DNA from 4 places in the Kluyvera sp. 142486 genome. Region 1 is predicted to be linked to each of the others. Evidence: predicted binding sites of a transcription regulator. Region 1 holds the regulator's gene; each other region holds the start of a gene.
What was found. The regulator Fur, encoded in region 1, represses iron uptake genes when iron is present. The targets are predictions, from matches to a motif close to ATAATAATGAGAACNACTATCAA.
Positions count from the first base shown of each region.

Region 2: a site for Fur is predicted at 1,377-1,399, ahead of feoA (ferrous iron transporter A). Genes of this name have one in related genera too.
Region 3: a site for Fur is predicted at 2,682-2,704, ahead of exbB (tol-pal system-associated acyl-CoA thioesterase). Genes of this name have one in related genera too.
Region 4: a site for Fur is predicted at 1,767-1,789, ahead of sodA (superoxide dismutase [Mn]). Genes of this name have one in related genera too.

Region 1 is NZ_JBKHUI010000004.1:266,651-274,753, forward strand. It holds gene pgm (phosphoglucomutase (alpha-D-glucose-1,6-bisphosphate-dependent)) at 1-1,321, opposite strand, end outside; gene seqA (replication initiation negative regulator SeqA) at 1,360-1,932, opposite strand; gene ybfF (esterase) at 2,115-2,879, shown strand; gene ybfE (LexA regulated protein) at 3,009-3,302, shown strand; gene fldA (flavodoxin FldA) at 3,453-3,983, shown strand; gene fur (ferric iron uptake transcriptional regulator) at 4,275-4,727, shown strand; gene chiQ (ChiQ/YbfN family lipoprotein) at 4,841-5,176, opposite strand; gene chiP (chitoporin ChiP) at 5,226-6,632, opposite strand; gene glnS (glutamine--tRNA ligase) at 7,098-8,103, opposite strand, start outside.
Region 2 is NZ_JBKHUI010000003.1:89,257-97,359, forward strand. It holds gene ACLGE8_RS04590 (Tex family protein) at 1-1,067, shown strand, start outside; gene feoA (ferrous iron transporter A) at 1,505-1,732, shown strand; gene feoB (Fe(2+) transporter permease subunit FeoB) at 1,761-4,079, shown strand; gene feoC ([Fe-S]-dependent transcriptional repressor FeoC) at 4,088-4,324, shown strand; gene ACLGE8_RS04610 (YdgH/BhsA/McbA-like domain containing protein) at 4,376-4,645, opposite strand; gene bioH (pimeloyl-ACP methyl ester esterase BioH) at 4,767-5,537, opposite strand; gene gntX (DNA utilization protein GntX) at 5,576-6,250, shown strand; gene nfuA (Fe-S biogenesis protein NfuA) at 6,309-6,884, shown strand; gene gntT (gluconate transporter) at 7,334-8,103, shown strand, end outside.
Region 3 is NZ_JBKHUI010000014.1:20,861-28,963, reverse strand. It holds gene ACLGE8_RS15715 (methyl-accepting chemotaxis protein) at 1-1,225, opposite strand, end outside; gene exbD (TonB system transport protein ExbD) at 1,457-1,882, opposite strand; gene exbB (tol-pal system-associated acyl-CoA thioesterase) at 1,889-2,620, opposite strand; gene metC (cystathionine beta-lyase) at 2,872-4,059, shown strand; gene yghB (DedA family general envelope maintenance protein YghB) at 4,307-4,966, shown strand; gene ACLGE8_RS15690 (AraC family transcriptional regulator N-terminal domain-containing protein) at 5,105-5,998, opposite strand; gene yqhD (alcohol dehydrogenase) at 6,196-7,359, shown strand; gene dkgA (2,5-didehydrogluconate reductase DkgA) at 7,587-8,103, shown strand, end outside.
Region 4 is NZ_JBKHUI010000018.1:53,658-61,760, reverse strand. It holds gene cpxA (envelope stress sensor histidine kinase CpxA) at 1-164, shown strand, start outside; gene yiiM (6-hydroxyaminopurine reductase) at 329-1,066, opposite strand; gene sodA (superoxide dismutase [Mn]) at 1,073-1,693, opposite strand; gene rhaR (HTH-type transcriptional activator RhaR) at 1,852-2,703, opposite strand; gene rhaS (HTH-type transcriptional activator RhaS) at 2,775-3,611, opposite strand; gene rhaB (rhamnulokinase) at 3,904-5,373, shown strand; gene rhaA (L-rhamnose isomerase) at 5,370-6,629, shown strand; gene rhaD (rhamnulose-1-phosphate aldolase) at 6,745-7,575, shown strand; gene rhaS (rhamnose ABC transporter substrate-binding protein) at 7,666-8,103, shown strand, end outside.

The sequences.
Region 1 (8,103 bases):
CGAAACGGGCAGCCAGTTCGTTGTAGTGCTCCTGCGGGTTCTTACCGGTGACGGCGGTGATTTCCGCTGCCAGCAGGCACATGATGATCCCGTCTTTATCGGTAGACCACGGCGTACCGTCGAAGCGCAGGAAGGAAGCACCCGCGCTCTCTTCGCCGCCGAAACCGAAGCTGCCGTCGAACAGACCGTCAACGAACCATTTAAAGCCAACCGGCACTTCTACCAGCTTACGGCCCAAATCGTTCACCACGCGGTCAATCATTGCAGAAGAGACCAGCGTTTTACCCACGGCGACATCTTTGCCCCACTGCGGGCGATGCTGGAACAGGTAGTTGATCGCTACCGCCAGATAGTGGTTCGGGTTCATCAGGCCAGCCGGCGTGACGATACCGTGACGGTCATAGTCCGGGTCGTTGGCAAACGCCAGATCGAACTTATCGCGCAGCGCCAGCAGCCCCGCCATCGCGCACTCGGAGGAGCAGTCCATACGGATCGCGCCATCTTTATCGAGGTGCATAAAGCGGAAGGTCTGGTCAACGTGATCGTTCACGATGGTCAGGTTCAGGTTGTAGTGCTTGGCGATACGCTTCCAGTATTCGATACCAGAGCCACCCAGTGGGTCAACGCCCAGGGTCAGCCCAGCTTTCTGGATAGCGGCCATATCGACGATATCCGCCAGCCCTTCAATAAACGGCTGAACCAGATCGACTGCTTTCACGTGACCGGAAGCCAGCGCAGCGTCGTAAGCAATGCGCTTCACGCCCGCCAGGTCGGCTGCCAGCAGCGCATTCGCGCGGTCTTCAACCACTTTGGTGACGTTGGTATCAGCCGGGCCACCGTTTGGTGGGTTGTACTTGATGCCGCCGTCTTCCGGTGGGTTGTGGGATGGCGTAATCACGATCCCATCGGCCAGCTTACCGCCTTTTTTGTTGTGTACCAGGATAGCGTTGGATACCGCCGGAGTCGGCGTAAAGCCATTGTCTTCCTGAACAATGACATCCACCCCGTTTGCTGCCAGCACTTCGAGAACGGAGATAAACGCCGGCTCAGAGAGCGCGTGAGTATCCTTCCCGACATAGCATGGGCCCGTAATTCCATTTTTCGCGCGCTCTTCCGCGATCGCCTGAGCAATGGCCAGAATATGCTTTTCGTTGAAGCTGTGACGACCCGCGCTCCCACGGTGGCCGGATGTACCGAACTTCACCGCATGTTCCGGGTTGCTCACGTCAGGCTGCAGCACGTAGTACTGAGCCGTCAGTTGGGCGACGTTGATCAAATCACTCTGCTGTGCAGGTTGTCCTGCACGGGTATGGTTTGCCATTGCCTGGTCCTTCTTATGCAAGGGTTAGATTGTCAGTATTAGATAGTACCGCAAACCTTCTCAATCAATTCCGTTGGGAATTGCATTGATTGCATGATGTGTTCGACCATGCTGCATTTACGGCCTGTATTAGTATTGGTAATGACCCAGTATGGCGTATCCGGAACCTGTTTTGGTTTTGTCTGGTTGCCGTTTTTGAGCAGAGTCTGCTCATCAGCAGCAAAATAGACGCGGGTACGCCCGTGAAGGGATTCGGTAGCTTCGGCAAACGCCTTGTTGTCCAGAGCGTACAGCGTGGTCAGTACCAGCATGAAGCGGTTAACCGCTTTCTTCTGTTCTGCATACTCATCAGAGAGCAGCAGCTCACGCATAGCACGAACTTTATCTTTGGCGGTTTTTACCGTTTTCACGTCAGCAACGGGAGCAGCAGCCGGGGCCGGAGCGGGAGCCGGTTCTGCTTTGACGACCGGCGCAGCGGCAGCAGCCACGGGCTGGGAAGCGGCGGAGAATTTCAGCATACGCCGTAAAATGTCGGACGCGCTCTCGCCAATGTGCAGAGTGTGAGCCGCAATATAGCGATAGAGCTCGTCATCAACTTCGATCGTTTTCATCTTAATCCGGTGCGATAATTTTTCTGAATACAATTCATTGGGATTATAAAGTCAAAACCCAACAGCGGGTAGCGCCAAACCAGGAAGACGGCAAAATTCGGAGGAGTTCCTCTCTTGCCCCTGAGCGTTAGAATGTCCAACATGATACCCTAACCCGACAATGCGAAAAAAAGAACTTTGCTATGAAATTGAATGTCCGAGCGCAATCTGCACAAAACCTGCACAATAATTCTCCCATCGTTCTCGTCCACGGGCTGTTCGGTAGTCTGGACAATCTTGGCATCCTGGCGCGCGACCTGGTCTCCGACCACGATATCCTCCAGGTAGACATGCGTAACCACGGTTTGTCGCCGCGTGCCGATGAGATGACCTACTCCGCAATGGCGCAGGATCTGCTCGATACCCTCGATGCTAACGGCATTGAGAAAGCGACGGTTATCGGCCATTCCATGGGCGGTAAAGCGGTGATGGCGCTCACCGCGCTGGCCCCAGAACGCATCGACCGACTAGTGGCGATTGATATTGCCCCCGTGAATTATCAGGTCCGTCGTCACGATGAGATTTTTGCCGCCATTAATGCGGTGACTAACGCGGGCGTGGCAACCCGCCAGCAGGCCGCCACGGTGATGCGCGAGTACCTTAAAGAAGAAGGCGTGATTCAGTTCCTGCTGAAATCCTTTGTTGACGGTGCCTGGCGATTTAACGTGCCTGTGCTGTGGGAACAGTACCCGCATATCGTTGGCTGGGAGACTATCCCGGCCTGGGACCACCCTGCCCTGTTCATCCCTGGCGGCAATTCGCCGTACGTGACCGAAGCCTATCGTGACACGCTGCTGGCTCAGTTCCCGCAGGCAAAAGCGCATGTTATTGCCGGCGCGGGCCACTGGGTTCATGCCGAAAAACCGGAAGCGGTGCTGCGAGCGATTCGTCGCTACCTCGCCGAGTGATTAAAAATGCATCGACCGCGCGCCAGAATGGCCGTGGTCGTTGGCGTGTGGGCCCCACTGATGTATGATTGCGCGCTGTCTGCACCGGGCACCGCCCGGTAGCTTGTTTCCCCGAAGTCACTCAGAACCATGGCAAAAGAACAAACGGACCGTACGACCTTAGATTTGTTCGCAAATGAGCGTCGGCCGGGAAGACCAAAAACCAATCCGCTTTCGCGTGACGAACAGCTGCGCATTAATAAGCGTAATCAGTTAAAACGCGACAAAGTGCGCGGTCTGAAGCGCGTGGAGCTGAAGCTGAACAACGAAGCCGTTGATGCACTCAACGAGCTGGCGACTGCCCGTGATATGAGCCGGAGTGAACTCATCGAAGAGATTCTGATGAGCCAACTGGCCCAACTGCACGGACAGGGGAAAGTCTGAAAAATCCCCCAAAATACGCTTTCATGTAGCAGAGTGTGCAGTCCGGCACGATAGCGGTTTCCGCGCACCTCTCTGTTCTGCTATGATTGCCCTTATCTGTGGGCAATAAGCCACCACCATATCATTAAGTTTCAAGAGGTTATTTTACTCATGGCAATCGTTGGCATCTTTTTCGGTAGCGATACCGGGAACACCGAAAATATCGCAAAAATGATTCAAAAACAGCTTGGTAAAGATGTCGCTGACGTTCACGACATTGCCAAGAGCAGCAAGGAAGATCTGGAAGCATTCGACATTCTGCTGCTGGGTATCCCAACCTGGTACTACGGTGAAGCGCAGTGCGACTGGGATGACTTCTTCCCTACGCTAGAAGAAGTGGACTTCAACGGTAAGCTGGTTGCGCTGTTTGGCTGCGGCGACCAGGAAGACTACGCGGAATACTTCTGCGACGCACTGGGCACCATTCGCGACATCATTGAACCACGCGGCGCGACTATCGTAGGCCACTGGCCGACCGCGGGCTACCATTTCGAAGCGTCTAAAGGTCTGGCAGATGACGACCACTTTGTGGGTCTGGCTATCGATGAAGACCGTCAGCCAGAACTGACCGCCGAGCGCGTTGAAAAATGGGTTAAGCAGGTTGCAGAAGAGCTGCACCTGGATGAGATCAAAAACGCCTGATTATCCTGCGGCACGATGATAAATCGTGCCGCATTAATAGGTAAAAGCAATTAAAATAATAGCTACAATTTTTTAACTTTTGAGCGCATACCTGTACAATATCTTCTGATTTAGCGCGGTCTCATCGTCAGTTTGTCGGTGAAGCCTCGTTTTTGAAAGCTTAGTTTACCCGGCTCTTGCTGTTTTCATTTCAATAGGGTCATTCTATAATGAGACGCATTAATTCGGGTGCATTCTCTGTGATACTTTCGCTGATGGAAGTTAATCGTTTAGCAACAGGACAGATTCCGCATGACTGACAATAACACCGCATTAAAGAAGGCTGGCCTGAAAGTCACACTTCCACGGTTAAAGATTCTGGAAGTCCTTCAGGAACCGGATAACCACCATGTCAGCGCGGAAGACTTATACAAACGCCTGATCGACATGGGTGAAGAGATTGGTTTAGCCACGGTTTACCGCGTATTGAACCAGTTTGATGACGCCGGTATCGTCACCCGTCACAACTTTGAAGGCGGTAAATCCGTTTTCGAGCTGACCCAACAGCATCACCACGATCACCTGATCTGCCTCGACTGCGGCAAAGTGATCGAGTTCAGCGATGATTCCATTGAAGCTCGCCAGCGTGAAATCGCGTCGAAGCACGGTATCCGCTTAACGAACCACAGTCTTTATCTTTACGGTCACTGCGCTGAAGGCGACTGCCGTGAAGATGAACACGCGCATGACGCGGTAGCAAAATAAGCGTACTGTGTGCGTCTCGAAAACCAGCCTAAGCGCTGGTTTTTTTATGCCCTGCTTTACGATATCCATAAAAAAACCGCTGCAAGCAGCGGTTTTTTGTTGTCAGCATAAGCTTATTTCTGTGGCGTGTTGTTGCTGCGAATTTCCTGCCAAATCTTATCGCAGTTCTTCGCTACCGCTTCGTCATTACCCATTTTTCTGGCGTTAATGCATTTCTGGTAATCAATAACGCGCACGCTTTCCTGGTTTGCGAACTGCTCGTGCGCTTTCTCTTGCTTCAGCACATTTAGCACGCTCTGGCAGGCCTGAATTTTATCCGGGTTGCCTTCTGCAGTGTTAATACAGGCGCTGTAGGCATCCTTCAGCTTGCTATCTTCCTTCGGTGCAGGTGATTGCGCACAGGCGGTTAACCCAGCGGCCATCAGCGCAACAATAATCAATTTTTTCATACGATGAGCCTCTTAACAGCGGCAGAGGTCTCCCCCTGCCGCGTTAGCATCAGAAAATAGTGAACGGTGCGATAACCATAAATTTCACGTCACGCTCATCCTGGAAGATGTTGCCGTAACCGCCGCCCCAGCTTGGAATATCGGAGTGGTTGTCATACTGAGTGAAGTGCAGTTTGAACAGCGTGCCTTTTGCGCGGCCATCCTGTACGGTGTAGGCCACATCGAGGCTGTAGGCAGACTCTTTGATCTTGTTATTCTTGTCGTAGAACTCGTCCGGGCTCATCTGCCAGGTCGCTGGCTTAGCATCCCATGCGTAAACGTAAGAAGCACCCACCGCCCAACCCGGCAGATCCCAGTTTTTCAGATCATACATGGTGCCAAAGAAGACCGCTTTTTCGCCGTTGGCGTTGAAGTCAGAGCGGTTATCCCACCAGATATCCAGACGACCGTTAGAGGACGCGTAGGTTGGCGTCATACGCTGCAGGAAGTAACCCTGCTGACCCTCTGCTTTAACCCAGGTCCCTTCCAGACGGAAGTCGAACACTTCTTGCAGCTTGTAGCCGAAGGTTAACGCTTGCAGCCACGCGGTACCGTCATAGATATCGTTGACGCCGTGATCGCTCACCTTGTCACGCGTACCGTAGAACTGATAGCTGGTGGTCAGCGGGCCGCCAGGGATATCAAATTTGTAGCTACCTTTGGCGAAGTACTGATCGATATAGCCTTCCGCCTGACCAAATGCGGCTTCCAGCACGAGGTCATTTTTGAAATCGTATTTCGCACCGATGGAGTGCAGGTAATCGACTTTGGTCTTCTTATCGTTCTGATAGAAGTTGTCCATTTCAAGGTGCCATGGCGCCTTGTAGTTGTTCGTCCACATGTAGGAGAAGCTCAGCGCGCCAGCATCGCCGTAGTCGAAGTTAGCACCGGCTTCAGCACCCTGATAGGTACCAGGCATAAAGCTCCAGTGTGGTGCCAGCAGCGTTTGACCGGTTGGCTGGATGTAACCTGCGCGAGCCCATGTTGGCCCTAATTTAAATTTAGCTGCCGCTTTGTACAGGCTGATACCGCTCTTATCGCCGCTGTAGTCTTCGCTGTAGCCTTTGTTCTTAGAAGAGAACGCAATTTCGTTCGGGTGACCACTGCCGTTATCTTCCGCCATTTCAATCGCGGTGAACGCAGCAATATCAATACCGAACATGTCGGCAGCATAGCCAGACTGGAAGTCGAGGTTGGCATTCCAGGTGGAGTGAGAAAGGTTGGTTTTATATTTATCGTGATCGGTAACGTCTTTACGGTCACGTTCGCGCTGCCAGTAATAGATGCCGCCGGTCAGTGTAGAATCGTCGATGAAGCCTTCTGCTTTTGCTTCCGGAGTCATCATAAAGCCTGACATTGCTGTCACACCGGCGATAGCCAGCGCCAGCGTACTACGTTTGCCACTAAACGTACGCATAGTTATATCCTCTTTGACTTTTAAAAATGCCGCTGCAAAGCAGAAGGCAAAAAAATAAAACTGATAAAAAGGTACTGCTAAGAAATTGTGTTTCACTACACCTACAGACTATTTTTCGCGACGCGAATTATCAATCCTTTTCCGCAACGAGAGTGCAGGATTATGACAAAGCGCACATATTTGGTTTCCATTTGTAACAGGGTGCGTTACTGCAACATCTTCGCGCCAAGCCTTGCCGGGCCTGATAAAAATGTGAATGAGACCGTTTACATTAGACTTTTGTAACAAGCGGGATTAAAAGCGCGGGGATACTTAGAGGTAGAATAATTGCATTAATTCGCTTCGCGAAACTATAAGAGATCGTATTTTTCATCCGAAAGTAACATTATCATTCAGTGAAAGAGAACCTCTGGCGGCAGGCGAAAAAAAACGCCGCAAGCGCGGCGTTTTTATCAGGGTAAGGAATTAACCTACCCAGGTATCACGCAGACCGACGGTGCGGTTAAATACCAGCTTCTCTGCGGTGGTATAACGGCTGTCGAGGCAGAAGTAACCCTCACGCTCGAACTGGAACGCTTTACCGGCCTCAGCGGCCTGCAGAGAAGGCTCAGCGTAGCCCTGCTTGATAACCAGTGACTCTGGGTTCATCACCGACAGGAAGTCTTCTGCGGCACCTGGGTTTGGCACGCTGAAGAGACGGTCGTACAGACGAATTTCAACCGGCAGCGCATGTGCTGCGCTAACCCAGTGAATCACGCCCTTCACTTTACGGCCATCTGCTGGGTCTTTGCTCAGAGTGTCGGCATCGTAGGTACAGAAGATGGTGGTGATATTGCCTTCCGCATCTTTCTCTACGCGCTCTGCTTTCACCACGTAGGCGTTACGCAGACGAACTTCTTTACCCATCACCAGACGCTTGTACTGCTTGTTGGCTTCTTCACGGAAGTCCGCGCGGTCGATCCAGATCTCAGCGCTAAACGGCACTTCACGGCTACCCATCTCCGGCTTATTCGGATGGTTAGGCATAGAAACCAACTCGCTTTCGCCCTGCGGGTAGTTTTCGATAACCAGTTTAACCGGGTCGATAACCGCCATCGCACGCGGGGCGTTTTCGTTGAGATCTTCGCGAATGCAGGATTCCAGGGAAGCCATCTCAATGGTGTTGTCCTGCTTGGTGACGCCGATGCGCTTACAGAACTCACGGATGGACGCGGCGGTGTAACCACGACGACGCAGACCGGAGATGGTCGGCATACGTGGGTCATCCCAGCCTTCTACGTGTTTTTCCATTACCAGCTGGTTCAGCTTACGCTTGGACATCACGGTGTATTCCAGATTCAGGCGCGAGAATTCGTACTGGCGCGGGTGAACCGGAATGGTGATGTTATCCAGCACCCAGTCGTACAGACGACGGTTGTCCTGGAACTCCAGCGTACACAGGGAATGCGTGATACCTTCCAGCGCATCGCTG
Region 2 (8,103 bases), on a different contig from region 1:
ACTCGGCCTCCGAACTGGCTGCGCTGGAGTTCCCGGACCTCGACGTTTCTCTGCGCGGCGCGGTATCTATCGCCCGTCGTCTACAGGATCCGCTGGCAGAGCTGGTGAAAATCGACCCGAAATCTATCGGGGTTGGCCAGTATCAGCACGACGTCAGTCAGACTCAACTGGCGCGTAAGCTGGATGCGGTGGTGGAAGACTGCGTTAACGCCGTCGGCGTAGACCTGAACACCGCTTCTGTAGCGCTGCTGACCCGCGTGGCGGGCCTGACGCGCATGATGGCGCAGAACATCGTCGCCTGGCGCGATGAGAACGGTCAATTCCAGAACCGCCAGCAGCTGCTGAAGGTGAGCCGTCTGGGGCCAAAAGCGTTTGAGCAGTGCGCGGGCTTCCTGCGTATTAACCACGGTGATAACCCGCTGGATGCTTCAACCGTTCACCCGGAAGCGTATCCGGTGGTCGAACGTATTCTGGCGGCGACGCAGCAAGCGCTGAAGGATTTAATGGGCAACAGTAATGAGCTCAGAAATCTGAAAGCCTCTGAATTCACCGACGATCGTTTTGGTGTGCCAACCGTTACCGACATCATCAAAGAGCTGGAAAAACCGGGCCGCGACCCGCGTCCTGAGTTCAAAACCGCGAAGTTTGCCGACGGTGTGGAAACCATGAACGACCTGCTGCCGGGGATGATCCTCGAAGGCGCCGTCACCAACGTCACCAACTTTGGCGCGTTCGTGGATATTGGCGTGCATCAGGATGGTCTGGTCCATATCTCGTCGCTGGCGGATAAGTTCGTCGAAGACCCACACACCGTGGTGAAAGCGGGCGATATCGTCAAAGTGAAGGTGCTGGAAGTGGATCTGCAACGTAAGCGCATCGCGCTGACCATGCGTCTTGACGAGCAGCCGGGCGAAACCAACGCCCGTCGCGGCGGCGGTAACGATCGCAGCCAGGGCAACAGCCGCCCGGCCGCGAAAGCCGCAAAACCTCGCGGTCGCGAAGCGCAACCGGCAGGCAACAGCGCCATGATGGACGCGCTGGCAGCCGCCATGGGTAAAAAACGCTAATCGTAAAAAGTAGCCCGGCCGAGCTTAGCGACGCCGGGAAGGCTCCAGAGCCTCCCCGGCGTCGGCGTTAAAACGCCCCGCCCGGGCTACCGCTTATTTGGCAGGCCTCAGTCATTATTATCTTCCTATCAGCTTTTAATAATAAGCGTCATCATGTTTTATTTTATTAACCAATGAAACTTTAATTAAACATTAAGCGACGAAAATAATATTTAATTCATTTACGGCTACAATGAGTTGCTTGCGTCATATCAAAAAAAGTGCAAATTCCGCTCGAAATTCCCGCCGATCGCATAATATGTATTGATGATAAAAACCATTCTCATTATCATCATTTTCAGTAGGCTTTATTTCTTTATTCGTTGACGACGCCCCGGTTGCCGCCAGGCAGCGCGCGGTGCTCCCCTCGTTCAGCTAGCGATACACAAGTAGGTTATATGCAATTTACACCTGATACTGCGTGGAAGATTGTCGGTTTTTCCCGCGAAATTAGCCCAGCTTATCGTCAGAAACTGCTGTCCCTGGGCATGCTGCCGGGATCGTCCTTTAATGTGGTTCGCGTAGCGCCACTCGGCGACCCTATTCATATTGAAACCCGTCGCGTTAGCCTGGTATTGCGTAAGAAAGATCTCGCGCTTATTGAATTAGAAGCCGTCGCGCAATAACCCCAGCCCGGTACTAAGAGTCTGAAATATGAAAAAATTAACCATCGGTTTAATTGGTAATCCTAATTCCGGCAAAACAACCTTATTCAACCAGCTCACCGGCGCGCGCCAGCGCGTAGGCAACTGGGCCGGGGTAACGGTAGAGCGCAAAGAAGGCGCGTTCGCCACCACCGACCATCAGGTCACCCTCGTCGACCTGCCGGGTACCTACTCGCTGACCACCATCTCCTCGCAAACCTCGCTGGATGAGCAGATTGCCTGCCACTATATTCTGAGCGGTGATGCCGACCTGCTGATTAACGTGGTCGATGCCTCTAACCTCGAACGTAACCTCTACCTGACGCTGCAGCTGCTCGAACTGGGCATTCCGTGCGTGGTCGCGCTGAACATGCTCGACATTGCCGAGAAACAGCAAATCCGCATCGACGTGGATGCACTCTCGGCACGCCTCGGCTGCCCGGTTGTGCCGTTGGTTTCCACCCGCGCTCGCGGAATTGAAGCGCTGAAAATGGCGATTGACCGCCATCAGGGCAACCAGCCAATTGAGCTGGTGCACTACCCGCAGCCGCTGCTGCGTGAAGCCGATAACCTGGCAAAAGAGATGGCTCAGGAGATCCCTGAACGTCAGCGCCGCTGGCTTGGCATGCAGATGCTCGAAGGCGATATCTATAGCCGCGCCTACGCCGGCGACGCCGCGCACAAGCTGGATGTTTCCCTGGCGCATCTGAGCGAAGAGATGGACGACCCGGCGCTGCATATCGCTGACGCCCGCTATCAGAGCATTGCCGCGATTTGCGACGCCGTCAGTAACACCCTGACCGCCGAGCCAAGCCGCTTTACCGCCGCGCTGGATAAAATCGTCCTCAACCGCGTGCTGGGTTTACCGATTTTCCTGTTCGTCATGTACCTGATGTTCTTGCTGGCTATCAACATCGGCGGCGCGCTGCAGCCGATCTTTGACGGCGGCTCTGTTGCTATCTTTATCCACGGTATTCAGTGGATTGGCTACCAACTACACTTCCCGGACTGGCTGACGGTCTTCCTGGCGCAGGGTATCGGCGGTGGTATCAACACCGTGCTGCCGTTAGTGCCACAAATCGGCATGATGTACCTGTTCCTCTCCTTCCTTGAAGACTCCGGTTACATGGCGCGTGCGGCATTCGTGATGGACCGCCTGATGCAGTCTCTGGGTCTGCCGGGTAAATCCTTTGTGCCGCTGATCGTCGGCTTCGGCTGTAACGTGCCTTCGGTGATGGGCGCACGTACCCTGGATGCCCCGCGTGAACGTCTGATGACCATCATGATGGCGCCGTTTATGTCCTGCGGCGCGCGTCTGGCTATCTTCGCCGTCTTCGCTGCGGCCTTCTTCGGCCAGGGCGGCGCGCTGGTGGTCTTCTCTCTGTACGTGCTGGGTATCGTTATCGCCATCCTGACCGGCCTGATGCTCAAATACACCATCATGCGCGGTGAAGCGTCGCCGTTCGTGATGGAACTGCCGGTGTACCACGTACCGCACATTAAGAGCCTGATTATCCAGACCTGGCAGCGCCTGAAAGGCTTCGTGCTGCGCGCCGGTAAAGTTATCGTTATCGTCAGTATCTTCCTGAGCGCGCTGAACAGCTTCTCGTTCAGCGGCAAAATCGTCGACAACATCAACGATTCGGCGCTGGCCTCCGTCAGCCGTGTCATCACCCCAATCTTCAAACCGATTGGCGTGCACGAAGATAACTGGCAGGCCACCGTGGGTCTGTTTACCGGCGCGATGGCGAAAGAAGTGGTGGTCGGTACGCTGAACACCCTCTATACCGCCGAAAACATTCAGAATGAAGAGTTCAACCCTCAGGAGTTCAGCCTCGGTGAAGAACTGCTAGCAGCGGCTGATGAAACCTGGCAGGGGCTGAAAGACACCTTTAGCCTGAGCGTGCTGGCTAACCCAATCGAAGCCAGCAAAGGCGACGGTGAGATGGAAACCGGGGCGATGGGCGTGATGAGCAGCAAGTTTGGCAGCGCGGCGGCAGCCTACAGCTACCTGATTTTCGTCCTGCTCTACATTCCTTGCATCTCGGTGATGGGGGCGATTGCCCGTGAGTCGAGCCGCGGCTGGATGTCCTTCTCCGTTCTGTGGGGCCTGAACGTCGCCTACTCGCTCTCGACGCTGTACTACCAGGCTGTGAGCTTTAGCCAGCATCCGCGCTACAGCCTGGTGTGCATCCTGGCGGTAATTCTGTTCAACGTGGTGGTTATCGGCCTGCTGCGCCGCGCTCGTAGCCGGGTGGACGTCTCACTGCTGGCGGCGCGTAAAACGCCAACCTCATGCTGCTCTAGCCCAGCTGGCGATTGTCACTAGGAGTCAGCATGGCATCATTGATTGAAGTACGCGATATGCTGGCACTGCAGGGACGCATGGAAGCCTCACAGCTCAGCGCCCAACTGCAGACGCCGCAGGCGATGATCGATGCCATGCTGAGCCGCCTGGAAGCCATGGGGAAAGTCATGAAGATTGACGAAGAACCAGATGGGTGTCTGACCGGTAGCTGCAAAAGCTGCCCGGAAGGAAAAGCCTGCTTACGTCAGTGGTGGGCGCTACGCTAAAACGTATTCCCGGCGTTAACACAACGCCGGGAATAACATGTTCGACCCTACTTACTTATAGACGTCCGCGTTACCGTGAACGTTTTTCTCGTTTTTCTGACCCGCGATAATCACGTAGTACTTGCCGCCCAGCTCATCCGCTTTTTTCGACAGATCGTGCTTCGCGTCCATCGGCGACGTCGTTTTTGACGTGGTAATGTTGCCGATTTTAGTCAGCTTCATCTTCGCAACGTCTTCTTTAGTAATTTCCTTGGCGGCAAATGCGCCAAATGAAAGAGAACCAATAACCAGAGATGCAACAATACCTGTAACAAGTTTCATAGGCCTACACTCCATTCAGTTATTTTTGTAGGTAACGGTGGCTTACTGAAAGAGTCAGCCACTGCAACAAGTTAAGTATTGCTACAAATTTGCCATTTACCACGTCGGGTAAAAAATTATTTTAAAGATGCTTTTTTAGCGCAATCAACGACTCGCAAAACGCCTGTGGATGCGAAATAAATGGCGCATGGGCAGCCTTATCAAACACCAGCGATTCACTCTGCGGCCACTGGGCATCCAGCAGCGGCACAATCTTGCGCGGAACTAATCCATCAAGTCGACCGTAAAGTCGCAGGAACGGCATCGTCAGCGCGGTGAGTGACTGGCGCAGGTCAGCGGTTTTGAGGATCTCCAGCCCACCGTTCAGCACCTCGGAAGAGGGCATTGGCAAGGACAGCACCGTCTGTTTCAACGCGCGCGCATCCTGACGGGCACTTTCGGTGCCCAACGTTTGCAGCGCCAGGAAGCGCTCGACGGTGCGCTGGAAGTCTTCGCTGAGCTGCTGCTGGAACCCGCTTAGCACCTCAGGCTTAATGCCGGGCCACGCGTCATGCGCGCTAAAGCAAGGAGACGATGCGACGGTGACCAACGCCTCGACGCGTTCCGGGTGGCGTAATGCCACTTCGCTTGCCACCAGGCCCCCCAGACTCCATCCAAGCCAGATAGCTTTTACCGGCGCTTTTTCCAGCACGCACTCCGCCATCTCTTCCAGCGAAAGTGCACCAAACCCACCGCTGCGGCCATAGCCCGGCAGGTCGACCAGATGCAGCGTAAAATGCGAGCTTAATTCCGGCGTAATGCAATCCCAGACCTGAGCATTCAGCCCCCAGCCGTGCAGCAGCACAAGATGACAATCTCCTTCGCCCGTGGTTTGCCACCAGATGTCGTTCATCAGCTATTGTTCTCATTTTATTGGTTCAAGGAGGGATTATGCTAACAGCCCACGGCTCGTGCTGGCTATGCAAAATGCCGCTAGCGCTGCCCGCGTGGGGCATCTGCTCGCGCTGTACTCGCGCGGTGGAAAGTGGGATTTGTCGCTGCCCGCAGTGCGGTTTGCCTTCAGGGCTCGCCAACGCGCCGTGCGGGCGCTGCCTGCAAAAGCCGCCGCCCTGGCAGCGTCTGGTGACCGTGAACGACTATCAACCGCCGCTCAGCACGTTGATCCACCACTTCAAGTTCAGCGGCCAGCCGGAGCTAGCCCCCGCGCTGGCGCGTCTGCTGCTGTTAGCCGTGCGACGCAGCAGTGCGTGGCCGATGCCGCAGCAGCTTATCAGCGTCCCATTGTGGCAGCGCCGTCACTGGCGGCGCGGATATAATCAGAGCGAGCTGCTGTGTCGGGTGCTGACGAAATGGCTGCCCTGTGAATTTACCCCACGAACGATCGTCCGCGTACGCCCTACCGCCACCCAGCACCAGTTGAGCGCCAGGCTGCGCAAGCAGAACCTGAAAAATGCGTTCCAGCTTGAATTACCGGTGCAGGGTCGCCATATGGTTATTGTGGATGATGTGGTCACCACGGGCAGCACCGTTGCTGAGATTTCCCGGCTTCTTTTGCGAAATGGCGCGGCGAGCGTTCAGGTATGGTGTCTGTGTCGCACCTTGTAGACCCCCAGCGATGGGCGTATTATAACCAACTAAAGTAGTCAACTATTAGGTCAAAGCTATGATCCGTATTTCCGATACTGCGCAAGCGCACTTTGCCAAACTTCTGCAAAATCAGGAAGAAGGGACACAAATCCGTGTATTTGTGATTAACCCTGGTACGCCTAACGCAGAATGCGGCGTTTCTTATTGCCCGCCGGATGCGGTGGAAGCAAGTGATACTGCACTGAAATTTGAACAGCTCACCGCCTATGTCGACGAACTGAGCGCTCCGTATCTGGAAGATGCGGAAATCGATTTCGTCACCGATCAGCTGGGTTCTCAACTGACCCTGAAAGCGCCAAACGCGAAAATGCGTAAAGTGTCTGATGATGCCCCGCTGATGGAGCGCGTTGAATACATGCTGCAGTCGCAGGTTAACCCACAGCTGGCCGGCCACGGCGGACGTGTGTCGCTGATGGAAATCACCGACGACGGCTATGCCATTCTGCAGTTTGGCGGCGGCTGTAACGGTTGCTCGATGATCGACGTCACTCTGAAAGATGGGATCGAAAAGCAGCTGCTGGCTGAATTCCCTGACCTCAAAGGCGTGCGCGATCTGACCGAGCACCAGCGCGGCGAGCACTCTTACTACTAAGTTAGCTTCGTGCTTGTCCCGGCGGCGCTTCGCTTGGCCGGGCTACAAACAAGCGCGACTCTCACCGGTAGCCCGGGCGAGGCGTTTACGCCGACCCCGGGGTGGCTCTGGAGTCTTTCCCGGCGGCGCTTCGCTTGGCCGGGCTACCATGTTACCGCGCAACATCCCTCGCACATTCCCGCTTGAAACACGGCAATAACCCTACCAATAATTTGACTACCGTCGCAGATTTCACATTTCCATGCCTGGGGTTATTCTCAACCTCTACATGTTACCCGTATCATCGCAACACACACCACCGCGTTAAATAAATAGCCAGCTATCCTTTGTCTGAGTCATAAACATACGGTGGTGTTAAGAAGTCAGTACCTATTCCCTCTGTAGGGGCAATTGGACGTTGTCGCAGCAACAGTGACGTTACCCATAACAAATTAAAGGCTGGATAAATTATGCCATTAATCATCGTAGCTATCGGGGTTATCCTCTTATTACTGCTGATGATCCGTTTCAAAATGAACGGGTTTATCGCTCTGGTTCTGGTGGCACTCGCCGTCGGATTAATGCAGGGCATGCCCCTGGACAAAGTTATCGTCTCCATTAAAAACGGCGTTGGCGGCACCCTCGGCAGCCTGGCGCTGATTATGGGCTTCGGCGCTATGCTCGGTAAGATGCTGGCGGACTGCGGCGGCGCGCAGCGTATTGCCACCACGCTTATCGACAAGTTTGGTCGCAAGCACATTCAGTGGGCCGTCGTACTGACCGGCTTCACCGTCGGCTTCGCGCTGTTCTATGAAGTGGGCTTCGTGCTGCTGCTGCCGCTGGTGTTCACCATCGCGGCAAACGCCCGTATTCCACTGCTGTACGTCGGTGTGCCAATGGCGGCGGCGCTCTCCGTGACCCACGGCTTCCTGCCGCCGCACCCGGGCCCAACCGCTATCGCCACTATCTTCCACGCAGACATGGGTAAAACCCTGCTGTACGGTACGCTGCTGGCTATCCCGACCGTTATTCTGGCGGGCCCGGTTTATGCGCGCTGCCTGAAAAGCATCGACAAGCCCATCCCGGAAGGTCTGCACAACCCGAAAACCTTCACCGATGCAGAGATGCCATCCTTCGGCGTGAGCGTCTGGACCTCTCTGGTGCCGGTCATCCTGATGGCGCTGCGCGCTATCGCGGAAATGGTGCTGCCAAAAGGCCACGCCCTGCTGCCTGCCGCTGA
Region 3 (8,103 bases), on a different contig from region 1:
ACGCCATCGTTTTCCCCGCCCGTTCAACCTGCTCCGCCCCCTGATGGGTACGCTCAACGGAGGTGGCAATCATCTGGCGAATATCGCGGGCCGCCTCTTCGCAGCGTAGCGCCAGCGTACGCACTTCGGCCGCCACTACCGCGAAGCCCTTGCCGTGCGCGCCCGCCCGCGCCGCCTCAACGGAGGCGTTCAGCGACAGAATATTGGTCTGGAAGGCAATACCGTCGATAAGCTCAAGAATCCCGTTGATTTTCAGCGATTCGTCGCGGATATGCGCCATTGAAGCCATTGCCAGGCGAATATTCTCCCCGCCCTCCTGCGCTACGCCGCTTGCCTGCTCCGCCAGCGTCCGCGCTTCGCTGGCCTTCTCGCTGGTAAGCGAGGCTGCCCCGGCGAGCTGTTCCATGGCGCTGGCGGTTACCGCCAGCGAGCGCGCCTGGTTGTCCGTACGTTCGGAGAGCGCGGTGTTGCGCTGGAGCAAGGTTTGCGAAGCTTCAAGCAACTCAGAGACGTTGCCGCTAACCTGTTCAAGGGTATTTCGCATCGCATCCAGCGTCAGGCTAAAGGTACGGGCAAACGGAGAGCGGCTGGTTTTGCTGTCACGCTCAAGCGTCAGGAAGCCCGACTCGCGGTTGATAACCGAGGCCAGTTTCGCCACCTCACTGGCCGAACGGGCATCCTGCTCCATCCGCACCGCCAGCAGCACCAGAAATATCGTCTGCGCGACCACGTACAGCCCGTGCATCACCACCATTTCCAGCCCGGTATGCATGAATACGGTAATATTAAACAGGCCATATTCCTGTAAATAATTAAACACCAGATGATGTACGGCAATAACGGCCGCACCCATAATTAATGGCCGCCAGTCTCGCCATGCCAGCAACGCAGAGAGCAATACAAACACCGAGAAGTGGTATTCGGTCTCGCCACCGCCCAGTTGAATAAGCAGCGCGGAATAGGCCATCATAATAAAGGCGTAGACCAGCCGGGTAATTAATCTGCCGGGAAGAAGGAGCGTCATCAATGTGCCCAGCACCGAAAGCAGCGTGGCCACCAGCAGCGCCAGGCTGAGGTTATCGTTTATCGCCCCTACGCCCAGCGAAACACCCCACATCACCCAGGCCAGCGCCATCAGCAGTCGGTCCGCTCTGCGGCGAATGGAGGATAAAGAGAACAGATTCTGAGACAGCCCGTTGGGCTGCCAAAACGTCATTATTGCCATGATATATTCCGCCCGCGCAGGTGTAATTTCACGTCATATTATTGTTAGCGTTCAGAATTAAGCGTAGAGGGGTTATTTCTTGCTAGCCACTATATTGTTAAAAATATATCGCTAAGATTAAGTTGTACTTAATTTTATTTAACAGCGGGTTGGAATATATAAGACTTAAGGGAAATATTATATTGCAGGGGGAATAATAACGGATGGCGCAGAACGCGCCATCCGGGATACTTATTTTTTCGCGACGGTCTCTTCGCCAACGAGGCCAATCTTCAGATAGCCCGCCTGGTGCAGGGTATCCATGACCTTCATCATCGTTTCGTAGTCCACGGTTTTATCCGCGCGGAAGAAGATGGTGGTATCTTTCTTGCCTTCCGTGAGCGTATCAATCGCCGTCACCATGTTGTCGTCGGTGACAGGATCATTGCCGAGGAACATCGATTTGTCCGCCTTCACCGACAGGTAGACCGGTTTATCCGGGCGAGGCTGCGGTTGGCTGGATGACGCAGGCAGATTCACTTTGACATCTACGGTTGCCAGTGGCGCAGCAACCATGAAGATAATCAGCAGTACCAACATGACATCGATAAACGGCGTCACGTTGATATCATGCATTTCGCCATTATCGTCCAGATTTTCATTAAGACGCATTGCCATGGGGCGTTAACCTACTCGTAATTTCTGGGCGGTACGCACCGGATGTACGCCGCTGGCGCTGAGGTCCAGGTCACGGCTTTGCAGCAGCAGAACCTGCGCCGCAACGTCGCTCAGGTTGGCTTTAAAGCCGCCAATCAGACGCGCAAAGATGTTATAGATAACCACCGCTGGAATCGCGGCGAACAGGCCAATCGCGGTCGCCAGCAGCGCTTCTGCGATACCCGGCGCCACAACCGCCAGGTTAGTGGTCTGGGTCTGGGCGATGCCGATGAAGCTGTTCATGATACCCCATACGGTACCAAACAGGCCGACGAACGGGGAGATAGCGCCGATGGTCGCCAGGAAACCGTTACCACGGCCCATATGACGACCCACGGCCGCCACGCGACGTTCCAGACGGAAGCCGGTACGTTCTTTAATGCCTTCGTTATCTTCCGAACCTGCAGAGAGCTCCAGCTCGTTCTCAGCTTCGTTGATTAACTGCGTGCTCAGGCTGCGGGCATCGAATGCAGCCGCAATTTCATTCGCCTGATTCAGGGAACGCGCTTCGCCTAACAGTTTCTGTTCGCGCTTGAGGCGGCGCTTATGGGAAAGAAGCTCAGCACCCTTGCTGAAGAAAATAGCCCAGGTGACGACGGATGCCAGTATCAAGCCAATCATGACCACTTTAACCACGATGTCGGCATGATGATACATACCCCAAACGGAGAGATCCGCCTGCATCAAATTATTACCCACTGTGTATCTCCAGGACATAAATCACAAATTCTGAGCACAATAATATCAAAACATCGCCGAATTGATAGTAGTTCTCATTAGTATTTACATATTGACCCAAATCACACTTATTTTCCTTGCGCTTACGCAGTAAAAAAGTTTTCAGCCGGTTTTTTGGCAAAATTTTCTGCTGTTCGCGCACTAAACGGTAGATCCCGCGTGCAATCGTGTTAATTTAGCCATCCAGACGTATAAAAACAGGCAGACAGAAAATGGCAGACAAGCACCTCGATACCGCGCTGGTTAACGCCGGACGCAGCAAAAAATACACCCAGGGATCGGTGAACAGCGTCATTCAGCGCGCCTCTTCGCTGGTGTTCGACACGGTCGCCGCCAAAAAGCATGCGACCCACAACCGCGCTAACGGCGAGCTGTTCTACGGCCGTCGCGGCACTCTCACCCACTTCTCATTGCAGGAAGCAATGTGTGAACTGGAAGGCGGTGCCGGCTGCGCCCTCTTCCCGTGCGGTGCGGCCGCGGTCGCCAATACCATCCTGGCGTTTGTGGAACAGGGCGATAATGTGCTGATGACCAACACCGCCTATGAGCCAAGTCAGGACTTCTGCACCAAAATTCTCGGCAAACTGGGCGTCACCACCAGCTGGTTTGACCCGATGATCGGCGAAGGGATTGCCGAACTGATTAAGCCCAACACCAAAATCGTGTTCCTGGAATCCCCTGGCTCCATCACCATGGAAGTGCACGACATTCCGGCCATCGTTGCCGCCGTGCGCCGCGTCGCGCCTGAAGCGATCATCATGATCGACAATACCTGGGCGGCGGGGATTCTGTTTAAAGCGCTCGATTTCGGTATCGACATCTCCATTCAGGCAGGCACCAAATACCTGATTGGCCACTCGGATGCAATGGTCGGTACTGCGGTGTCTAACGAACGCTGCTGGGCACAACTGCGCGAAAACGCCTACCTGATGGGCCAGATGCTCGACGCCGATACCGCTTACATGACCAGCCGCGGCCTGCGTACGCTGGGCGTGCGTTTACGTCAGCACCATGAAAGCAGCCTGAAGGTTGCCGAATGGCTGGCGCAACAGCCGCAGGTTGAGCGCGTGAACCACCCTGCGCTGCCGGGCAGTAAAGGGCATGAATTCTGGAAGCGTGATTTTACCGGCAGCAGCGGCCTGTTCTCATTTGTGCTTAAAAAACAGCTGAACAATGAAGAGCTGGCGAACTATCTCGATAACTTCTCGCTGTTCAGCATGGCCTACTCCTGGGGCGGATTTGAGTCGCTGATTCTGGCGAATCAGCCGTCCGAACTCGCCAGCATTCGTCCGGAAGGAAAAATCGATTTCACCGGCACGCTGGTGCGCGTCCATATCGGTTTAGAAAACGTTGACGATCTGATTGCGGATTTAGCGGCAGGATTTGCCCGCATCGTGTAACATGACCTCAGCCCGGTGGCCCAGGCTATCGGGTGGGTTAGCAATGTTTTTGATGCGTCAGTCAGGCGCGTCACCGATGTTGAGAACAGTCGGTCCCCGAAGTGATTCACCACCGTCTGCGTAAACCGTTTCCGCGTTGTTGTCAGTAAATCAGGACAGCGCGGCTTCATGAGTTGCGCACGCGATCAAGGTGTTCTTAATCTTTCGGGCGTACAATAAGCGAAAACGCTGTTCCACAGGAATGTTCATGGTCGTTATTCAAGATATTGTCGCCGCGCTTTGGCAGCACGATTTTGCTGCTCTGGCGAATCCGCACGTCGTGGGGGTCGTTTATCTGGTCATGTTTGCCACTCTTTTTCTGGAAAATGGCCTGCTTCCCGCTTCATTCTTACCCGGCGATAGCCTTCTGCTATTAGCGGGCGCGCTCATTGCGAAGGGCGTGATGGGCTACGTTCCTACCATTGCCATTCTGACCGCGGCCGCCAGCCTCGGCTGCTGGCTGAGCTATATTCAGGGCCGTTGGTTGGGTAACACCCGCGTGGTGAAAGGTTGGCTGGCGCAGCTGCCGGATAAATACCACCAGCGCGCAACCTGTATGTTTGACCGTCACGGTCTGCTGGCGTTGCTGGCGGGACGTTTTCTGGCATTCGTTCGCACTCTGCTGCCTACCATGGCGGGCATCTCCGGCCTGTCGAACCGCCGCTTTCAGATTTTTAACTGGCTGAGCGCGCTGCTGTGGGTGGGCGTGGTGACGAGCTTAGGTTATGCCATTAGCATGATCCCGTTTGTGAAACGTCATGAAGATCAGGTGATGACCTTCCTGATGATCCTGCCCATTGTCCTGTTGGTTGCCGGGCTTCTGGGCACGGTGATTGTGGTGATTAAGAAGAAGTATTGCGACGCGTAATCGGTAACGTGCCATATCATGCCTGATGGCGCTTCGCTTATCAGGCCTACCAACGCATTGTAGCCCGGCCGAGCAACGCGACGCCGGGAATGGCACCCGCCCCCCGGGTCGGCGTAAACGCCTCGCCCGAGCGACAAATTACATTCCCCGCAGCCTTGCAGCATCCTCTCCCGGCGTCATGCCGAAATAACGCTTAAACTCCCGGCTGAACTGCGAAGCGCTTTCGTACCCCACCTGCATTGCCGCGGCGCTGGCCTTCAGCCCGTCGTGCACCATCATCATCCGCGCTTTATGCAAACGATAGGTCTTCAGATACTGTAACGGCGAGGTGCTGGTCACCGACTTAAAGTTATGGTGAAACGCCGACAGGCTCATATTAGCCTCAGCGGCGAGCTGATCCACGCTGAGCGTTTCGGTGTACTGGCTCTCGATACGCTTGAGCACCCGACTAATCTGGCTGAAATGGGTCTGGCGGCTAACCAGCGCCATTAACGCACCGCCTCGCGGCCCGGTCAGCACGTGGTAGAGCATCTCACGGATAATCTGTTTCCCCAGAATGCGGGCGTCCAACGGGCGCTCCATCACGTCCAGCAGGCGTTCCGAGGCGCAGAGAATCTCTTCGGAGAGCGTGGCCGAGTTAATCCCGCTTTCCGCCATCGACGACGGGTGAAACAGCGGATCTTCGCCAATATCCATCAGCAGTTCCTGTAGCTGCAGGATATCAACATCCAGGCGTAATCCGGCCAGCGGCGCATCCCCGGTCGCAAAAGTTTCACATTCGAAGGGTAAAGGTACTGTCAACAGCAGATATTCGTTGGCATCGTAGCGGAAGGTGCGCTCGTTGATATAGCCAATCTTATAGCCGGAAAAGAGAAACACGATGCCCGGGCGATACATCACCGGTGTGCGACCACTTGGCTGAGTACCATAAATAAGCTGAATATCCGGCAGCAAGGTTCTCAGGTTTTGTTCTTTATTTTTCAGCTGCTTAATCTTTTCTGTCAGCAGCGCACAGATCTCTTCACGGTTCATCAACGAGGGCTCCAGGTACTTTTTCCAACGCTGTCATTGTGGCTTTGTTTAACGTATTTCTCCAGAGCTATGGAGAAATGGGCAAGACAATCGCAGAAATGTGCATTGAGAGGTACGACGTCGAAGACCACAATGATGTCATTCGGTGATGACCCCTCACCGCCCTCTTTTTCCACCCACACTATAGGGAACGAGCAATGTTTAATTTTGATCTTCATACCCCAACCCGCATTCTGTTCGGTAAAGGTGCTATCGAAAACCTGCGCGCTCAGATCCCCGCTGACGCTCGCGTACTGATTACCTACGGCGGCGGTAGCGTGAAAAAAACCGGCGTGCTGGACCAGGTGCTGAGCGCGCTGCAAGGTCTGGACGTGCTGGAGTTCGGCGGTATTGAGCCAAACCCATCTTATGAAACGCTGATGAACGCGGTGAAAATCGCCCGCGAAGAGCAAGTCACCTTCCTGCTGGCCGTTGGCGGCGGTTCCGTGCTGGACGGCACCAAGTTTATCGCTGCTGCCGCGCACTACGATGAAAGCATCGACCCGTGGGAAATTCTGGAAACCTACGGCAGCAACGTCACCAGCGCTATCCCAATGGGTTCCGTGCTAACGCTGCCAGCGACCGGTTCCGAGTCCAACAAAGGCGCCGTTATCTCTCGTAAAACCACCGGTGACAAACGCGCCTTTATGTCACCACACGTGCAGCCGGTATTCGCCATTCTGGACCCGGTTTATACCTATACCCTGCCGCCGCGTCAGGTCGCAAACGGCGTTGTGGATGCGTTCGTTCACACCGTAGAGCAGTACGTCACCTACCCGGTTGACGGCAAAATTCAGGACCGCTTCGCAGAAGGCATTCTGCTGACGCTGGTTGAAGATGGCCCGAAAGCGCTGCAGGAACCGGAAAACTACGCCGTTCGTGCCAACGTGATGTGGGCTGCAACTCAGGCGCTGAACGGCCTGATTGGTGCTGGCGTGCCGCAGGACTGGGCAACCCATATGCTGGGCCACGAACTGACCGCAATGCACGGCCTGGATCACGCGCAGACGCTGGCTATCGTGCTGCCTGCACTGTGGAATGAAAAACGCGATACCAAACGCGCCAAACTGCTGCAGTACGCAGAACGCGTCTGGAACATTACCGAAGGTTCTGACGATGCGCGCATCGACGCTGCTATCGCCGCGACCCGCAGCTTCTTCGAACAAATGGGTGTGCCAACTCGCCTGTCCGACTACGGTCTGGACGGCAGCTCTATCCCTGCGCTGCTGAAAAAACTCGAAGAGCACGGTATGACCAAACTGGGTGAAAATCAGGATATTACCCTCGACGTGAGCCGCCGTATTTACGAAGCAGCACGCTAATCGCCCTCCGTTTCTTGCTCTAAGTATTTCGAGCTGCAGAAAGGCGTCAAGGCAGCGAATCCCCGGGAGCTTACATCAGTAAGTGACTGGGGTGAGCTGGCGCAGACAACGCATCGGCGGCTTGAAAGACGACGAGCAAACTTTCGTTTTTGCATATTTCGACCAGACTTAATCCTACAAACCTTATCGGGGCATTGCCCCGATAAGCTCGTAAAAAGGAGAAATGCATGACACATCCAACCGTGATTAAACTGCACGATGGCAATGTAATGCCGCAGCTCGGCCTTGGGGTATGGCAGGCCACGAATGAGGAAGTCGTCACCGCGATTCATAAAGCACTCGAGGTGGGCTATCGCTCCATTGATACCGCCGCCGCTTACAAAAATGAGTCGGGAGTCGGTAAAGCGATTAAGAGCGCGGGCGTTGCTCGTGAGGATCTGTTCATCACCACCAAGCTGTGGAATGACTCCCATCTCCGCGCGGCGGATGCCCTGCAAGAGAGCCTGGAGCACCTGCAGCTGGACTATCTCGACCTGTATCTGATTCACTGGCCGGTTCCCGCAACCGATCACTATATCGATGCGTGGAAGAGCCTGATTGAACTGCAAAAACAGGGGCTGATTAAGAGCATCGGCGTGTGTAACTTCCAGGTGCCTCATCTGCAGCGGCTGATTGATGAAACCGGCGTCGCACCGGTTATCAACCAGATTGAGCTGCATCCGCTGATGCAGCAGCGTCAGCTGA
Region 4 (8,103 bases), on a different contig from region 1:
ATCGTACCGATGAAGCGCGCGACCGCGAATCCGGCGGGACAGGGCTGGGGCTGGCGATTGTCGAAAGCGCCATGCAGCAGCACCGCGGCTGGGTGAAGGCTGACGATAGCCCGCTCGGCGGGTTGCGGCTCACGCTGTGGCTACCGCTTTATAAGCGAACTTAAAAACCATCGGCCTGCATATGCAGGCCGAATTTTTGGGTATGTGCGTTTTGACCGCCTGATGGCGCTACGCTTATCAGGCCTACAATAACCGAGCGCAGCCGGGATCGGTGACAAAGCCTGAGATCGGCTCCGACCCCGGGGTCGGCGTAAACGCCTCGCCCGGGCTACTTGCCCCATAACCTTCTGCTGTTATCTTCAATCTTGCCGCTCAGGCGACGTTTCTGCATGGTTCTGCTCCAGCTAACCGACAACCCCGCAGCGCTCAGCAGGCGGTGATACTGGTCATCATCGAACGGCATATGCCAGGCAATCGCGGCGGCGTCATGTACCGAAACATCGCTCAGACGCGATACCAGTTCCAGCGGAGCGTCAGTGGAGACCTTACCCGGCGCAATCACTCGATATAGCCAACCGACCTTGCCGCTGTTTTGCATTAGGGATGCCATATCGCTGATAGCAAAGTGGAAATTAAGCTTAAAGCACGGAGAACGCGGCTGGGTGACCTGGATCAACGTCTCACCCCAGCGGTAAATATCACCGATAAAAACGTTGTGCTCGGTCATGCCTTCCGTCGACAGGTTTTCACCAAACGCCGGGGGGCAAAACAGGGAGGCCTGCTCGGGGAAGTCGCGAATCAGGTCGGCGTAATGTTCGCGGGGGAACTGACACAGCGCGCGGTCTGGGCCGCCGTGGATTTTTTTCTCGGCCTGTTCATCACCCAACAGTCCTGGCTCGGTGAGTTCCAGTTCGCCATCCATCTGGACCTTCGCGATGGCGCTTGGGCGACTGCCGTCATAGTCGCGGATTTTGCCAATAAACACATCAACCGGAAAATGCATCTGCTGCTCCTTAGGCGGATACAAAAAAAGCGAGTCATCAGACTCGCTTCTACAGACCGGCAATGCAAATTATTTTTTAGCGGCGAAACGCGCTGCTGCTTCGTCCCAGTTTACCACGTTCCAGAACTCTTTGATGTAGTCCGGGCGGCGGTTCTGGAATTTCAGGTAGTAAGCGTGTTCCCAAACGTCCAGGCCCACAATTGGGAAACCGGAAGCGCCGGAAACGGCTTCACCCATCAGCGGGGAGTCCTGGTTGGCAGTAGAAACCACAGCCAGTTTGTCGCCTTTCAGCACCAGCCACGCCCAGCCGGAGCCGAAACGAGTTGCCGCTGCTTTTTCAAATTCAGCTTTGAAGTTGTCAACGGAACCGAAGTCACGCTCGATAGCCGCTTTCAGGTCACCCTGCAGGGTGGTGCCTTTTTTCAGGCCTTTCCAGAAGAAGCTGTGGTTAGCGTGGCCGCCTGCGTTGTTACGCAGAACGGTTTTTTTGTCAGCCGGCAGTTGGTCCAGTTTCGCGATCAGCTCTTCAGCAGACAGAGCAGCGAACTCCGGCAGGCTTTCCAGCGCTGCGTTAGCGTTGTTCACGTAAGCCTGGTGGTGTTTGCTGTGATGGATTTCCATCGTCTGTTTGTCGAAGTGCGGTTCCAGGGCATCGTACGCATAAGGCAGTGATGGCAGGGTATAGCTCATAATCATCTCCATTATTGTCGGGCGGCAAACCTGTAAACGCCGCGTAATCAGTTGGTTCATTATAGTTAATTAAATGATATTGAAAATGATTATCAATGCCGTAGTTTTTATAAGGTTATAACATTTTGTTATGTTCCTGATAACACGCGGCATTCAGGTTAATTGACGGGCATTCGGCTTTTTTGTCGCCACTGCCCCGGCGTCATGCCAATCTCGCGGTTAAACACCACTGAAAAGTAGTTACTGTCCTCAAACCCACAGCGCATCGCCACTTCGCCAATCAGCAGCTCGGTGTGCTGGAGCAGATATTGCGCATGGCAAATCCGCAGCTGGCGCAGGTAGTGGTTCACGGTCATACCGGTCTGGCTGCGGAACTGCTGGCGCAGGGTGCGCTCGCTGCAGCCCTGCTGCTCGCAGAAAGTATCAAGCACAAAAGGACGGTTCAGGCTACCCGCCAGCACGGTCAGCAGCTTGTCGAGCAGCGCTTCGCTTTGTGTCGCTGCCTGATTATCAGTGGCATAGCGGTAGCGCTTAAGGCAGACCACCAGCTGGGCAAACAGCAGCTCAGACATCTCGTTGGCTAACGCGTCGTCTTTGCGGCTCTCTTGCTCCAGTTGGGTCATTATCTGCCGCGCCTGCGTCATGCCGGTGCTGCCTATCCGCCAATGTGGCGCCCAGTGGGAACCGTGCAGCCCTGGAATATGGGCCACCCAATCAAGATTGAGCTTTAAGCGCTCGGGACAGTAGATAATATTCTGTAAAACCAGATCGTTAACCGAGGCGTAGGAGTGTTTATCTTCCGCGCGGATATAAAACAGATCGCCGCGGGTGATGCGGTAAGGACGGTCGTTCAGGATGTGTAAGCCGTTGCCGCGCCAGACCAGCACCAGCTCGTTGAATTCGTGGGTATGCTCAGCAAAGACGTTTTGCGGATAGCGGTCAGCCACCGCCACGGCTTGCGTCGGATTAGCAAAAAAATCCGCTTTTCGAAGAATTAACTGGCCTGGCACGCTGGCACCTCACGACTAACAACTTTCTATTATTAGCCGTTTCGAGGTAAAAAACGGTGATTCTCTTCGCGTTACTGAAGCAGGGTATCCCGCCCCTGGCGAATATCGCGCGGCGACCAGTCAAATTCGCGGCGGAACAGGGTCGAAAAGTGGTTACTGTCGCCAAAACCGCAGCGATAGGCAATATCGGTCACGCTCTCATCGCTGTGGCGCAGCAGATGGCGGGCTTTAATCAGGCGCAGGCGGTTGAGATAGCGCTGCGGCGTCAGGCCGGTGCAGTGCTTCAGCTGGCGATGCAGCGTGCGCAAAGAGAGCGAGAAACGCTCCGCCACTCCTTCCCAGCACACCTCTTCGGCGAAATGCTCTTCCAGCCACGCCATCAGCTGGTTCAGGCGAGCATCGTTATCCATCGCCCCCTGTTCCTGACTGCCTTTACGCAGCAGCACCAGCAGTTGCATAAACAGAATTTCGCGGTTCGCCAGCGACATCATATCGGTGCTGTCATTCGCCTCTTCCATCTGTCCAACAATCGTTCTCACCTGCTGCAAGGTGCTCTGGTTTACACGCCAATGGGAAGGATAGTGACCATCCTGCTCCTGCGGCAGCAATTTATTCAGACCTGACAAGAACTGGAAAGCATCCGGCGCGCGGTACAGCACGTTGGTCAGACAGAGGTTTTCCGTGTGCTCATAAAGGTGTCTGTCGAAGTCGCGGACGAAGCAAACCGTGCCGCCGCAAATGGTATGCGGCTGACCATTGAACACATGAATACCAGTGCCGTGTTCGACGATAACAATCTCATTAAAATCATGATGATGCTCAGGAAATGCGGCCTGAGGAAGTCGAGGTTCAATCGCCACGGGCAGCTTACCTGAAGAGAAGAAATCCACGCTATGTAGTACGGTCATCACGACCCCCGACAAATGAGAAAAGTTATCAGGATAGTAATATCCGATGAGGGATCTGACCTTGACGTTTTGACAGCAAACCGCGCAAAGCCGGTCGTTTTTTCAAGAAACAGCCGGAAAGATCGGGAAATGCGGTCAGCATCACACCCCCTCATCGGCGGAATTTGTGAACTCTCTCACGTTCATCTTTGCTTTCTTGCCAGCGCCGAATTTCGCCTGTCAGTAACGAGAAGGTTGTGGCATTGCGCTTTTTCTAGACTGAGCAGCAATGACTCATAGAAGGACTCTTGCCATGACTTTTCGCCATTGTGTGGCCGTCGATTTAGGCGCCTCCAGCGGACGCGTAATGCTGGCTCGCTTTGATAGCGTGCAGCGTTCGCTTTCACTGCGCGAAATCCACCGCTTCGTGAACAGCCTGCATAAGCGGGAAGGTTTCGATACCTGGGATATCGACGCACTGGAAGCCGAAATTCGTGTCGGCCTCAACAAAGTGTGCGACGAAGGCATTCTGATCGACAGTATCGGCATCGACACCTGGGGCGTGGACTACATCCTGCTGGACCAGCACGGCCAGCGCGTCGGCCTGCCGGTGGCCTACCGCGATAGCCGCACCGATGGCGTGATGGCGATGGCAATGGAGCAGTTGGGTAAAGGCGAGATCTACCGTCGCAGCGGCATTCAGTTCCTGCCGTTCAACACGCTTTATCAGCTACGCGCGCTGGTTGAACAGCAGCCGGAGCTGGTCAGCAAAGCAGCTCATGCATTGTTGATCCCGGACTACCTTAGCTTCCGTCTGACCGGAAACATGAACTGGGAATACACCAACGCCACCACCACGCAGCTGGTCAACATCGATAGCGATAACTGGGATGAAGACCTGCTGAACTGGACCGGTGCGCCGCGCGAGTGGTTCGGTACGCCGACCCACCCCGGCAATGTGATCGGTCACTGGATCTGCCCGCTGGGTAATAAAATCCCGGTGGTTGCCGTCGCCAGCCACGATACCGCCAGCGCCGTGATTGCCTCACCGCTGGCAGGCCACGATGCCGCCTACCTCTCGTCCGGCACCTGGTCGCTGATGGGCTTTGAGAGCAAAACGCCGTACACCAGCGAGCAGGCGCAGCGCGCCAACATCACCAACGAAGGCGGCGCGGAAGGGCGCTACCGGGTGCTGAAAAACATTATGGGCCTGTGGCTGCTACAGCGCGTCCTGAAAGAACAAAATGTTGGCAACCTGCCCGATCTCATTGCCGAAACGCAAGCGCTGCCAGCCTGCCGCTACCTGATTAACCCGAACGATGACCGCTTCATCAACCCGGAAAACATGAGCGCCGAGATTCAGGCTGCCTGCCGCGAAACGGCGCAGCCCGTTCCGACCACGCCTGCCGAACTGGCGCGCTGCATCTTCGACAGCCTGGCGCTGCTGTACGCCGATGTGCTCAACGAGCTGGCGCAGCTGCGCGGTAAACCGTTCAGCCAGCTGCATATCGTTGGCGGCGGTTGCCAGAACCAGATGCTGAACCAGCTGTGCGCCGATGCCTGCGGCATCACCGTGATCGCCGGCCCGATTGAAGCCTCAACCCTCGGCAACATCGGCATCCAATTAATGACGCTGGACGAACTCACCAACGTCGACGATTTCCGCAAGGTGGTGACCGGCAACTACGGCCTCACCACATTTACCCCGAATTCAGACCATGAAATTGCCCGCTACGTTGCGCAGTTTCAGCAACAACGACAGACAAAGGAGCTTTGCGCATGACCACTCAACTTGAACAAGCCTGGGAACTCGCGAAACAGCGCTATTCCGCTGTAGGTATCGATGTCGAAGAGGCGTTACGCCAGCTGGACCGCTTACCGGTTTCGATGCACTGCTGGCAGGGCGATGACGTCGCGGGTTTTGAAAATCCAGAAGGCAGTTTAACGGGTGGCATTCAGGCGACCGGTAACTACCCGGGCAAAGCGCGTAACGCGACCGAGCTGCGCGCCGACCTGGAGCAGGCGCTGAGCCTGATCCCCGGGCCAAAACGTCTGAACCTGCACGCTATCTATCTGGAGTCTGACACCCCGGTGGCGCGCGACGAGATCAAACCTGAGCACTTCAAAAACTGGGTTGAGTGGGCGAAAAAACACAAGCTGGGCCTCGATTTTAACCCATCCTGCTTCTCACACCCGCTGAGTGCAGACGGCTTTACGCTGTCCCACGCCGACCCGAAAATTCGCCAGTTCTGGATTGACCACTGCAAGGCCAGCCGCCGCGTTTCCGCCTACTTTGGCGAACAGCTGGGTACGCCTTCGGTGATGAACATCTGGATCCCGGACGGCATGAAAGACGTCACCGTTGACCGTTTAGCGCCGCGCCAGCGCCTGGCCGCCGCGCTGGATGAAGTCATCAGCGAAAAACTGGACCCGGCGCATCACATCGATGCCGTCGAGAGCAAACTGTTCGGCATTGGCGCAGAGAGCTACACCGTCGGCTCTAACGAGTTCTATATGGGCTACGCCACCAGCCGCCAGACCGCGCTGTGCCTGGATGCCGGTCACTTCCACCCAACCGAAGTTATCTCCGACAAAATCTCCGCCGCCATGCTCTACGTGCCGCGCCTGCTGCTGCACGTGAGCCGCCCGGTACGTTGGGACAGCGACCACGTGGTGCTGCTGGATGACGAAACCCAGGCTATCGCGAGCGAAATCATCCGCCACGACCTGTTTGACCGTGTGCACATCGGCCTCGATTTCTTCGACGCCTCCATCAACCGTATCGCAGCGTGGGTTATCGGTACCCGCAACATGAAAAAAGCCCTGCTGCGCGCGCTGCTGGAACCAACCGAACAGCTGCGTCAGCTGGAAGTTGACGGTGACTACACCGCCCGTCTGGCGCTGCTGGAAGAGCAGAAATGCCTGCCGTGGCAGGCGGTGTGGGAAATGTATTGCCAGCGCAACGATACCCCGGCGGGCAGCCAATGGCTGGAGAGCGTGCGCAGCTACGAGAAAGAGATTCTGAATAAGCGTAAATAATCGAGTGCGATTGCCGGATGGCGGCTTTGCCTTAGCCGGCCTACGAAACAACAGCCATTGTAGGCCCGATAAGCGCAGCGCCATCGGGCATCAAAGTACACAGGATAACAAGACTATGCAGACCATTACCGATTCCTGGTTCGTCCAGGGCATGATTAAAGCCACCTCTGACGCCTGGTTGAAAGGCTGGGACGAACGCAACGGCGGCAACCTGACGCTGCGCCTGGACGACGCGGATATCGCGCCGTTCACCGCCGATTTCCACGCTAAACCGCGCTATATCGCCCTGAGCCAGCCGATGCCGATGCTGGCGAACACGCCGTTTATCGTCACCGGCTCCGGCAAATTCTTCCGCAACGTGCAGCTCGACCCGGCCGCCAACCTCGGCGTGGTAAAAGTCGATAGCGACGGCGCGGGCTACCATATTTTGTGGGGGCTGACTCACGAAGCCGTACCAACCTCCGAACTGCCGGCGCATTTCCTGTCACACTGCGAACGTATCAAACTGACCGGTGGTAAAGACCGCGTCATCATGCACTGCCACGCGACCAACCTGATCGCGCTGACCTACGTACTGGAAAACGACTCCGCGCTGATTACCCGCAAACTGTGGGAAGGCAGCACCGAGTGTCTGGTGGTCTTCCCGGACGGCGTCGGCATTCTGCCGTGGATGGTGCCGGGTACCGATGAAATTGGCCAGGCAACCGCCATCGAAATGCAGCAACACTCCCTGGTGCTGTGGCCGTTCCACGGCGTCTTCGGCAGCGGCCCTACGCTCGACGAAACCTTTGGTCTGATCGATACCGCCGAAAAATCGGCAGAAGTGCTGGTGAAGGTGTACTCGATGGGCGGCATGAAGCAGACCATCACCCAGCAAGAACTGATTGCCCTCGGCCAGCGCTTTGGCGTCACCCCGATGGCCAGCGCATTAAATCTGTATAAATAAGAACATCGCATAACCCCTGCGGGCAACGATCCGCAGGGGAAACTCTGTTACCTGCAAATCAACTAACTCAAAAACCGTGGAGTACAAGCAATGAAAATAAAAGCAAGCTTCATCCTCACCGTTGCCGCCCTGGCGTTGTCCGGTTCCGCTTTAGCTGAAGTGAAAATTGCCCTTGTGGCGAAATCCTTAGGCAATGGCTTCTTCGAAGCCGCGAACGTTGGCGCACAGGAGGCGGCCAAAGAGTTAGGCGATGTAAAAGTCATTTATACCGGCCCAACCACCACCACGGCGGAAGCGCAGATCGAAGTGCTCAACGGGTTGATCGCCCAGGGCGTTGATGCGATCGCCATTTCCGCCAACGATCCCGATGCGGTGGTGCCAGTGCTGAAAAAAGCCATGCAGCGTGGCATTAAGGTGGTGTCATGGGATTCCGGCGTTGCCGCAGGTGGCCGCCAGATTCACCTGAACCCCTCGAACAATCAGCTGATTGGCGAAACCAACGTCAAGCTCGCCGCCGATGCGCTGAAA